2 regions of the Ensifer sp. Root1252 genome follow, and region 2 is predicted to be linked to the other one. Evidence: predicted binding sites of a transcription regulator. Region 2 holds the regulator's gene; the other holds the start of a gene.
What was found. Region 2 encodes LexA, which represses DNA repair genes until DNA is damaged. Its sites were predicted from a motif close to TGTTCNNNNTGTGTTCNG; they were not measured.
Positions count from the first base shown of each region.

Region 1: ASD02_RS34345 (metallopeptidase family protein) is a predicted target of LexA. The motif match lies at 3,769-3,786, and genes of this name have one in related genera.

Region 1 is NZ_LMDT01000057.1:179,780-185,435, reverse strand. Features, by position in the region: gene ASD02_RS34375 (RidA family protein) at 1-139, opposite strand, end outside; gene leuD (3-isopropylmalate dehydratase small subunit) at 148-753, opposite strand; gene ASD02_RS34365 (glyoxalase/bleomycin resistance/extradiol dioxygenase family protein) at 969-1,400, opposite strand; gene ASD02_RS34360 (hypothetical protein) at 1,650-1,895, opposite strand; gene ASD02_RS34355 (CoA ester lyase) at 2,007-2,912, shown strand; gene ASD02_RS34350 (DUF1737 domain-containing protein) at 2,909-3,115, shown strand; gene ASD02_RS34345 (metallopeptidase family protein) at 3,204-3,638, opposite strand; gene ASD02_RS40270 (hypothetical protein) at 3,809-4,768, shown strand; gene ASD02_RS34335 (DNA polymerase Y family protein) at 4,719-5,656, shown strand, end outside.
Region 2 is NZ_LMDT01000006.1:8,689-14,344, reverse strand. Features, by position in the region: gene ASD02_RS39160 (hypothetical protein) at 415-561, shown strand; gene ASD02_RS08100 (hypothetical protein) at 1,205-1,537, shown strand; gene lexA (transcriptional repressor LexA) at 1,757-2,473, opposite strand; gene ASD02_RS08090 (hypothetical protein) at 2,654-2,893, shown strand; gene ASD02_RS08085 (hypothetical protein) at 2,952-3,239, opposite strand; gene ASD02_RS39155 (hypothetical protein) at 3,737-3,880, opposite strand; gene ASD02_RS08080 (DUF4242 domain-containing protein) at 4,058-4,348, opposite strand; tRNA gene ASD02_RS08075 (tRNA-Ser) at 5,022-5,111, opposite strand; gene ASD02_RS08070 (septal ring lytic transglycosylase RlpA family protein) at 5,388-5,656, shown strand, end outside.

The DNA.
Region 1 (5,656 bases), on a different contig from region 2:
CCGTTTCCGGCATGGTCATGGTGGCGTAGTCGTAGCCGGTGGTGCCGGAGACGAAACACCAGTCGCCCTTGGCGACGGCACGCGAATAGCCTGCCGTCTTCTCGAAGGGCGAACCGGAAGAGATGAGCTTGCGCGTCATCCCGTCGCTCACGCCCAGGGGCGCGAGGCGGTGGTCGACTTTTCGAAGCTGTCGATGGCCGTTGCCTTCTCCAGCGTCAGGCCGATGTCGTCGAGGCCGTTCAGCAGGCAGTGGCGCTTGAAGGCATCGACCTCGAACTTGACCGTGCCGCCGTCCGGACCAGTAATTTCCTGGGATTCCAGGTCGACCGAGAGGATGGCGTTGGAGCCGCGCGAGGCGTCGTCCATCAGCTTGTCCAGGTTCTCCGGGCTGACGACGATCGGCAGGATGCCGTTCTTGAAACAGTTGTTGTAGAAGATGTCGGCGAACGAGGTCGAGATCACGCAGCGGATGCCGAAGTCGAGAAGCGCCCACGGTGCGTGCTCGCGCGAGGAGCCGCAGCCGAAGTTGTCGCCGGCGACCAGGATCTTGGCGTTCTGGTAGGCGGGCTTGTTGAGCACGAAATCCGGGTTGACCGAGCCGTCCTCGTTGTAGCGCGCTTCGGCGAAAAGTCCGGTGCCGAGGCCGGTGCGCTTGATCGTCTTCAGGTAATCCTTCGGAATGATCATGTCCGTGTCGACGTTGACGACGGGGAGGGGAGCGGCGACGCCGGTGAGCTTGACGAACTTTTCCATAACTTCAGGCCTTCGATTTCAGCGAAATGTTGCGTAAGCGTTTAGATCAGTTTTGCGCCGAAATGAAGGAAAATCTATCCCGAAGATGCTTGCCGGGCGGGTGAAATCGCCTGCCCGGCAAGTGTTGTCGCGGTTGTTTTATCCGTTGGGCGCCTTGCCCGAGGGTTTTGCCGAAATCGGCCGGTGTCTGGCTTCGGTCTCAGCCTGTCTTGACTCTAGCCTGCTTTTACTGGGGCGTTCAGCGCCCAGAGCACGCCGAAGGGGTCGCGCAGCTGCCCGTAGCGATCGCCCCAGAACATCAATTCGATCGGCATCACGACTTCGGCGCCGGCGGCGACCGCCTGGCTCCACCACGCGTCGATGTCGTCGACCGGCAGCATCAGGCTGAAGGCCTGCGGCTTTTCCAGGGCATGGCCGTATTCCGGATAGGCGTCACTGAGCATCAGCGAGCTGCCGTTGATGTGGAGATGGATATGCATCGTCCGGCCCTGGTCGTCGACCGGTTGCCGATAGGCTTCCTTTGCGCCGAAGGCGTGCTTGTAGAATTCCGCCGCCTTGGCCGCGCCGTCGACCTGGAGATAAGGCACCAGGCCGTTGAGGGCCTTCGGCAGCTGGTTTGCGTCTGTTTTCTGCGTCGTGCTGTCCATGTCATGCTCCTGTTGAGGGAATGATGCAGTGGCCATGACCTTTGCTGGCCTGACCCAAGGACGAACGCAAGCGGGTCTTGCCGACACGGGTGTCGCAAAAAAATCGAGCGAGATTGGGCTGCCGCGTCGGGCAGACTCAAGCATTTCGGGAAAAATGCGAAGCGGTTCCCGTCAGGAAGTGCGTAGAAACAAGGAGATAGAGCGCTTCCGCGACGTCGTCTAAACCGGAAACGCTCTGGAGATCGATGCCTAGAGATCGATGATCGTGCCGCGACCGTCGTTCCAGATGCGCATTTCGCGCGGGGCGGCGCCGGAGGTCGGGCGGGCCGTTGCTCGAGCCTGCTTCAGGTTCAGCCGGGCGGCAATGGCGCTGCCGATCGCGACAACGGCGGCGATGCCGGCGAGCGCAAGCGCAAGCGATGCGGTGAAGACGAAGGCTGCCAGCGTAATGGTGATGGCGAGAGCCGTAAAAAGAACAGAACGTATGCTTTGCATGATCGTCACCTTTCTGCTCGGGATGTGGGTGTTGCCGCCGCCGCTTGCAAGAGGGGTGCGGCCGTTCGCCTCGTCTTGCGGAAAAAAGGAAAGGCGGGCACAACTGGCCGCATGACAAAATCGATCGAACATCACCCCGTTCGCCTGCGCCGTTCGGTGCTTTCAGTGCCGGCCGACAATGCCCGCGCACTGGCCAAGGTTGCGGAACTTGCGGCCGATGCCGCGATCTTCGACCTTGAGGATGCGGTGGCGCCGGAGCGCAAGGCCGAGGCGCGGGACGGCCTCGTTCGCCACCTCGTCGAAAACAGGCCGGATTGTGAGGTCATCATCCGCATCAATGCGCTCGGATCGGGCTTCGGCCAGCAGGATCTGGCGGCGGCCGTTTCGGCAAAGCCTGACGCAATCCTGCTGCCCAAGGTCGAAAGTCCGGCCGATATCCAGATCGTCGCCGACTGGCTGGCCGATAACGATGCGCCGGAGGCGTTGCGTCTCTGGGCGATGATCGAAACGCCGCGCGGTGTCGTCAATGCGCCTGTTATCGCCGAGACCGGCCGCACCTTCGGCGGCAGGCTCGATTGTTTCGTCGTCGGCCTCAACGACCTGCGCAAGGAAACCGGTGTTCCCGACCGGCCCGGCCGTCCGTACCTCATCCCCTGGCTGATGCAGATCCTTTTGGCCGCACGCGGGAGCGGTCTCGACGTCATCGATGCGGTGTTCAACGATTTCCGTGACGCCGACGGTTTCGACGAGGAGTGCCGGCAGGGGCGCGACATGGGCTATGACGGCAAGATGCTGATCCACCCGCTGCAGATCGGCCCGGCCAACGAACGCTTCGGCGTCGAGCAGGCGGCCGTCGACGAGGCGCGCGCCATCATCGCCGCCTTCGCGCTGCCGGAGAACGCGGAAAAAGGTGTCATCAATCTTCATGGCCGAATGATCGAGCGGCTGCATCTCGATCAGGCCCTGAAGCTCGCCGCCAAGGCGGAGATGATTGAAAAACGAAAGGCAAGATTTTGAAACTTTACCGCTTCCTCACCGGCCCCGACGATGCGTCCTTCTGCCATAAGGTGACGGCGGCACTGAACCAGGGTTGGTCCCTGCACGGCTCACCGACCTACGCCTTCAATGCGGATACGCAGCACATGCAATGCGGACAGGCCGTATTCAAGGAAGTCGAAGGCAAGGACTACCACCCCGACATCAAGCTGTCGGAACAGTAAAAAGCAGGAACGCTTCGACTTTCCGGCCGGAGCGTTTTTTTGTTTTCCGATTGTTTTTCGGGGGCTCTGCCTCGGAGCGGATGGGGGCTTAGTTGCCCACGTGCTCCACGCTCGCCTCGATCCGTTCCATATCGTCGTCGGAGAGGCCGAAATGGTGGCCGATCTCGTGGATCAGCACATGGGTGATGATGTCGCCCAGCGTTTCCTCGTTTTCCGCCCAATAGTCGATGATCGGGCGGCGATAAAGGATGATCCGGTTCGGAAACTCACCTGTCTCCATGGTGAAACGTTCGCTGATGCCACGGCCTTCGAACAGGCCGAGCAGGTCGAACGGCGTCTCCAGCGCCATGTCCTCGAAGACGTCGTCGCTTGGAAAATCGGCAACCTCGATGATGAGGTCGGTCGTCAGTTGGCGGAACTCCTGCGGCAGGTGGCTGTAGGCTTCCACTGCGAGTTGTTCGAATGTCGTGAGCGTCGGTGCGTGGCGTTCCCGCCAATCATCGGTCTGGTCAATGCGGGCCATAGGCACTCCTTGTTGCCCTCCATATAGCGATTTTGCCTTTGTTTTTCGAGTGTTGAATTCCGGCTGGGGTGGGCGAGGAATAAATTCTTAAACTTGGCTGTTGACTCATGTGGTCAGCTCTGGAATCTATAAGAACATAACAGGAACATCTTAAATGGGAGTTGACCGTCATGGCCGAGAACGCCGTGCAGCGGGAGACCGTTCTTTCGCTTCGCGAAACCATAGCCAGGATCGAAAATCGCAGGCTTGCGGGCGTCGTGAAGGCGGTCAAGGCGGCCGATCCCGCAGGCTTTCGGCGCAAGGAAGAAGGTCACCAGTCCTCCGGCCGCAAGGTCCTGCCGCTCGGCATTCCCGAACTCGACGATATCCTCGAGGGCGGCCTGCCGCTCGAGGGTATGACCGAGATCCGCAATTCCGAGACGCGCGATGCCGGCGCTGCGGCCGGTTTTGCAACCGCGCTCAGCGCCCTTTGTCAGCAGGCGCGCCAGCAAAAGGGCGATGCCGGGGCACCGGTTCTGTGGGTCAGCCAGTCGCTGGCCTCGACCGAGGCCGGCCTGCCCTACGGTCTTGGTCTCAAGGCTTACGGGCTCGACATTCGAAGCCTGATCCTCAGCCTGCCGCGCACGGTGAAGGACGCGCTGTGGATCGCCGAGACGGCGCTTTCCGTCCCGGCCTTCTGTGCCGTCATTCTCGAAATTCGCGGCAATCCGGCATCGCTGGCCTTGAGCGAAAGCCGGCGCCTGCATGTTCGCGCGCGCGCCGGACGCATTCCTCTTCTTCTTCTGCGTCAGTCCGGTCACGAGGAGGCGAGCAGCGCCTTCTTCCGGCTTCATATCGAACCGGCGCCCGCCCGCGAGCGCGCCCTCCCTGACGGTTCGATGCTTTGCGGCAGCATCGGCCATCCCGTCTTTCACGTCATTGCCGAAAAAAGCAGGTCTCCTGCTCCCGTCGGCCTCTTCCTGGAGTGGAACCCCCATGACCGCCGCTTTTACCCCGTCGAGCCCCTACCAGCCGCTGCTGCGGCAGACCCACAACCAGCGCATTCTGTCGCTCGACTTTCCGCATCTTCCGGCCGACCGGGTGGCGCGGAGCCGCTGGGGAACCTCCTGGCTTTCCCGCGGGCGTCCTGATCATCCGCCTGTCGTCTTTGCCGACCGGGTCAGGAATGCGATGCGCCTCGTCGCGCTCGATGGCCTTGCCGAGAAATCAGGATTCCAGTTGGGCCAGGGCGTTGCCGAGGCGCGGGCCATGTGTCCCGAGGTCGATGTGCTGCCCGCCGACCGGGCGGCGGATCGCGCCCTTCTGGAAGGGCTTGCGGACTGGTGCAGCCGCTACACGCCGCTGGTGGCGCTCGACGGCGAAAGCGGCCTTTATCTCGACATTACCGGCTGCGCCCATCTTCTCGGCGGCGAGAAATCGCTTCTCGACGACCTGCTCGCCCGGCTCTTTCATCTCGGCATCGAGGCGCGTGCGGCGATCTCGTCTTCGGCAGGGCTTTCCTGGGCGGTGGCGCGCTTCGGCTCGCAAAGCGTGATCGCTCCGGAGGAGGCCGTACGCGTGCTTGCGCCACTGCCGATGGCTGCCCTCAGGCTTCCAGTCGACATGATCGAAACGCTCGGCCGGGTCGGGCTCAAGCAGGTCGGCGATATCATCGAGGCGCCGCGGGCGCCGCTTGCCCGCCGCTTCGGATCCATTCTGCTCCTGCGCCTCGATCAGGCCATGGGGCTGGAGGACGAGCCGCTCTCGCCGCGGCTCCCCGTTGCCAGCCTCTCGGCCGAGCGGCGGCTTTCCGAGCCGGTCCAGGGTGAGGACGATATTCTCGGCCTGACGCAGGAGCTGGCAGCAAGGCTGAAGCCGGAGCTGGAAAAGCGCGGCGAAGGCGGACGGCTGTTCGAACTGCTGCTGTTTCGCGTCGACGGCCGGGTCTTTCGCATCGCTGCCGGAACGTCTTCGCCGCTGATTGAACCGAGCCGCATTGCCGGCCTTTTCCGCGAGCGGCTGCAGGCGGTGCACGAGGA
Region 2 (5,656 bases):
AAGCGCATTTGATGAGCTTTCTTATGAGGTGGGTTGCTTGTGCTCAAGCGCATTCGGGGGCAGTCTCAATCCAGAGGACCGCACTCCCGTTGAGGCCGTTCGTTGTAGGGCCATCAGCCGATTGGGCTCAGGCGCGGGGTACGAGGCGTCTCGTCGCGCATCGGGCACATATTCAGACCAAGTGCCCGATACGTGCGCCAGCACGCTTTCGTGCTCCACGTCGGGGACGTTCCGCGGCCCGAGCCGATGCGTCGCAAGAGCGCTCGGCCAACGGATCGTGCGGAGAAAAAGCCTACGGCCGTTCGCATCCGTCCTGCATCATCCGCGCGAGGAGCGAACAGTCCGCGTCGCACCGTTGCCTTTCTTGGGTACGAACCTAGTTACCCATACCGTACCCAAGCGAGGAATTGCTGAATGAACCGTAATGGGCTCTATCTGATCATTGCCATGCTCGCCGTCGCCGTCATTGGTCTCGGCGCCTATGTCTACCGCGAGGAAACAAAACCGACCGGCGTAGAGATCAAGATTGGCCAGGACGGGGTTTCCGTTCAGGAGAATTGAGCGCCATCGGCCACACGCTCAACAGGTTTGGCAGCGGCGAATGCCGCTGGCGGTCGACGCCCCACGCGAGGTTCAAGGCGAACGCAGATCCGAAGGCGGTCGAAATACCGGCCATCGGTGGCGTAAGCGGCCGCGTGCTCGTTGCGAGCGTCAACGAAAGTGTGACGTAGATAGGGCGGGCGAGCGCGTGATTCAGCCCCTCGCACGATGAAAGCAACAAGTCACCCAGCGCCTGCGCGATTGGCTAAAGCGGTTCTCCGTCAATAGCAGCCCGATTGTCGAAAGTGAAACGCTGTGCGTGCCTGCGCAAAGGACATGCTGCCGGCACGCAGGTACGGTTTTCGGGGGGCAAGGAACATGGGCCAATGCGGCGCGTCCAACACGCGCAGCGAGGCTGCCCGCCTCGCAGCCAACCACTGTTTTCAAAGCGCAATTCGACCGGGCTGCGCTTGCCCGCCAGTTTGCGAACGTCCGCAGTCGCCAACGACATGGCCTTGCGAGGACGCGCCCCGAAATGGTGATTCGGTCACTATTGTCAGTGCTGAAAATATTGTCTCTAGACAGAACTGGGAATGAATATCCCAACAGCGCGACCCGTATAGGTAGTGTCAAACAAAGCCAACAATGGAGGAAAAGACATAAAATGAAATATAAGATCGCCCTGACTGCTCTTGCCATTCTTGCCGTAACGACGGCCACCGCAAGCGCTGAGGATCTCGTCTTTCAGCTTAAGAACAAGACGAATGCCGTTTTGACGAACTTCTACACATCGCCGGTCGGTGTTGATCAGTGGGAAGACGACGTCTTCGGGCGGCAGGTGCTTAATCCGGGCGAAAGCATGGAAATTACCATCGCCGACGGACGTGATGTCTGCAAATACGACATGCGCTTTGAATTCGAAGAAGGTTCCGGTCTCGACACGACTGAAGACAAGCAGGATCTCTGCGAGTTGGGCGAGTACTCGATTCACGAGTAAAATCCGTCGAGCGTGAAAAACACTCGATCCGAAAATCTCCGTCTCGCTACCCTATGTGGCGAGACGTTGAAGTAAGAGAGCGGCTGGCCGGCATGAAGGCGGCTAGAGCGTTTCCGGTTTAAACGGAGTCACTAGGCGCTCTATCTATTTGTTTTTACGCATTTCCTGGCGGAAAGCCGCTCCGCACTTTTCCTCGAATTGCGCTGGCGTGAGACGGGCTTAGTGGTAGCGGCGGATCAAGCCGACGAGCTTGCCCTGAATCTTGACCCGGTCAGGCCCGAAGATGCGCGTCTCATAGGCCGGGTTGGCGGCCTCTAGAGCAATTGAAGCGCCCTTGCGCCGGAAGCGTTTCAACGTTGCTTCCTCGTCATCGACTAGTGCCACGATGATATCGCCGGGATTGGCCGTGGTGGCATTGCGGATGATCACCGTATCGCCATCGAAAATGCCGGCCTCGATCATCGAATCACCCTTCACTTCAAGGGCGTAGTGCTCGCCGCTGCCGATCATATCGAGCGGCACGGTAATGTCGTGGGTGTTGTTCTGTATCGCCGAGATCGGCACGCCGGCGGCAATGCGGCCCATCACTGGAACCGACACGGAGCTGTTGTCGGCAACCGGCAGCGTTTTCGCCGCGGGGGCAGGGGCGGGCGGTTTGCCAAGGCTACCCTCGATGACGCTCGGCGAAAACCCGCGACGGGGCTGCGCGCTCGCAGCATAGGCTTCCGGCAGTTTGATGACTTCGAGCGCTCGGGCGCGGTTGGGAAGCCGGCGTATGAAGCCGCGTTCCTCGAGCGCTGTGATCAGCCGGTGAATGCCCGACTTGGATGCCAGGTCGAGTGCATCCTTCATCTCGTCGAAGGACGGCGGTACACCGGACTCCTTCATTCGTTCATGGATGAAAAGAAGCAATTCCTGTTGCTTGCGGGTCAGCATGGCAAGTCGCTCCAGAGGCGTGAAACAAATCAAGAACAGACACTATCTGTTCCATATGTGTTCCGCAAGTGCCTAAAATTCTGTGAATGTTGGTTCAATCAAGCGCAGATTGACCAACTCGTCGCTGCACGCGCCGCGCGAGGCTGATATGCCTCCTTCCGTTTATGGAATGAGGGTTTAATGACGAAGCTGATTCAAATCTTGCTGACCATCGTTGTCGCCGCGACCGCGATCCTTGGGTTTCGCTGGTATCAATACGTGGATAACAAGCAGAGCCCGTTTGACGAAGTTGGTATCGCGTTGAATGCGGCGATGCCCGGGCCGCTCAATCAATGGGGTTGTGACCGGCTGAAGCTGACATTTGGCAACGGACACCCGCCGCACGGTTGCGCCGCGGCCGATGGGACGCAGTGGAAATAGCCTGCCATCAAGGGATCAGCAGAAATATCGATGGGCGATCTGCTAGAGGAGGCCTGAATCAGGCCGGCTGCGTCGCGGAGCAGGCGTCCTCGAATTCCTTGACGGTTTCCGCGGAGTTGTCCTCCGGCAGCACAGCGTCGGCCGCTTCGGTCGCGACCGGCGTGTCGCCTTGATAGACGAAGGACTGGATGTAGTAGGCGATCGTTCCCTTCCAAACGTTCCGGCCGTCTATCTGCTGGCAGGGCACGGCCGTTTCGAAGTCGGCTTGCAGGTCGTCGACCGTGGCAGCGCTGAGGGCGATGTTAGGCGATGCGATAATCGAGGCGATAAGCAAGGCTGCAAGCACGGTGAACGTCCACTAGATCAGAGGTGGCGGCGATGGTTTGGTTAACGATGTGAACCGTGCTTTCGTTCCGAAGTCCAGCAAGCATGCCGGGCACTGTGCCGTGTTCAACAGTTCTTTGCGAAAGGCGAGCACTGGTGCTCAAGCTGTGGCAATGAAGGCACAAAGATTGGCGTGAGGTGCGTTGGCGTTTTCGATTTTCCGGCGCCCGCCTCAAAGCGTGGCGCTGGCAGCTGATCAACAATACCCGCCGCAAATGCTTCCGATGATGTTGGACGCCGTAATGGAGTGCGAGTGGCCAGCGGCATCCGCCTGTAGCGATCTTCGCATCTCCAGCCAAATACATACGACGTTCAAACGCGCTACGAAACCGGCATCTGACCGCGGGTGCTCGACCAGTCGCGCCGGGATGTCGCGGAGACGTTGCGCACCCCAGTTCGACTGGCCACTGACGGATATCTCTCTCGTGTCGTTAGTTCGAGAGGTTAAAGCCGACCGTCTTACTTCTTGTCTTTCTTGCCCAGGGAGAAACTGCTGCCGGCCAGCTTCACCTGTGAGCCTTCCGTCACAACGGCGGCTTTGACAGTCTTGTCCTTCTTTGGCTTTCTAACCTCGCGGTTACTTCGCACTTGACCTTTTGCCATGATCGTCTCCTTGGAAGGTGTGCCGGGGAACCCTGCATGGGCGCCGAATGCCGGCAAACCAGCCTGCATTGATACCGCCGTAAGTCAATGACGGTGCCGGTGGATCACTGTTTTGCCGGCGTTGCGTCGCGCATTCGTGCCCGGTGTCCGGGCACTGCGATGATAACGTCGCTTCGGTCACTTACCGTTGCGCCCCTGGGATGCTGTCGCAGGCCCTATGACGGCAGCAACTTCGGTTATCTTGTTCGCCGGAAATCCGGCGCGTTCCGAATGTTCGCGAATGACGTCGGCGCTTGATGCCTCGTGGACGCAGTAAATCTTGTCGCCGGCGACATAACTGGTGATCCATGTATATGGTACGCCAAGATCGGCGACGACAGCATTGGATTTTGCCGATAATGCGCAAAGGTCGTCCTGGTTGAGCTTGTCGGCCCCTGGGACGTCGCGTTCAATGATGTAGGTGGGCATCGTTCAGTTCCTCGGTTGTTGGAGGACTGAATATCAAGAATATCTAATATAATTGAAGTCAATACTTTCCACCGGTGATGCGGCGATTCACGACGATTTCCCTGGAAGTATAGGATCAAGCAGCGGAAGGGGCTCCACCGGGACTGGCGTCCGATCAAACGATGGGCGCCTGTATCGCCCCGCGATCACAATATCTCGCGGCCAATAGCTCTATGCGACTGAAATCGCGCGGCCGGGGATGGGAGCGCGCGATGCGCTCCGTCCGACACGCGTATACTAGCGCAAGTTAGTAGCTGAGCCGGAAACCGCCGGGACTCGCCGCAGACGGATCGGGTACAGGTGTTGGACCTTGCCACTGCGCATAGGTCGTGTTGCTGCCGCCGGTGCTTGCGCATCCGGCAAGCGCAAGAAGCGCGAGAAAAGCGGCTGTCGTCAAATATTTAAGAGGCATGGTTTTCTCTAGTTCTGGGAGATCGCCCAGGGCTCGATGGGCCGGAATCAGACTTTCCCTCAAATTATCTGGGATGGCAAGCGGGTCGAGCCACCGCCTTGCAAGCGCCGTCAATGCTGCGGCTATGATCGGGGAATACTCGCAAAACTTGTATGTGTTCGCCGCCAAAGCATTCACTTGGCGACCGAGCGCAATAATGGGTGGCGAAAAATGAGACAGCCATGGCGGAGGAGGTGGGATTCGAACCCACGGTGCGCTTTCACGCACGCCGGTTTTCAAGACCGGTGCCTTAAACCGCTCGGCCACTCCTCCGGGCAGGGCGTTATTGCGCGAAGCCTTGCTGCTTTGCAAGATTTAACATGCGTGGGCGGAAAGATTTTCTTGGCGCATCCGCTGCCCATTTTGTCCGGGTAACCATTCGTAAACCATAACTGGAGATTTCGAGCCGTCAGCCATTCGTCGGTTCGCAATTTTGCCTTGTTGCTGTCATGATTAATCGACTGTTCCGTTTCGGGACGCCGAGATTTCCGCTGGGGGCACGAGTGGAAGGTTTCGAGTACGGCTTATTCGAATGATGTTGTGGGACAGATGACATCCAGTAAAAATGCGGCATATCTGATCAAGGGACTGCGCCTTGCGGCGGTCCCTGTGCTTTGCGCAACGCTTGCGGCTTGCGGATCGACGTCCAGTATCAAGAAGAGCAAGTCGAGAAGCAAAGAATACTTTGCTGAGTCCGTTTATGGCGTGAAGGCGAGCCCCCGTGTCGCTACCGGCAAGAATATTCCGAAGGGCGGCGGCCGCTTTCAGGTCGGCAAAGCCTATCAGGTCAAGGGCAAGTGGTACCAGCCGAAGGAAGA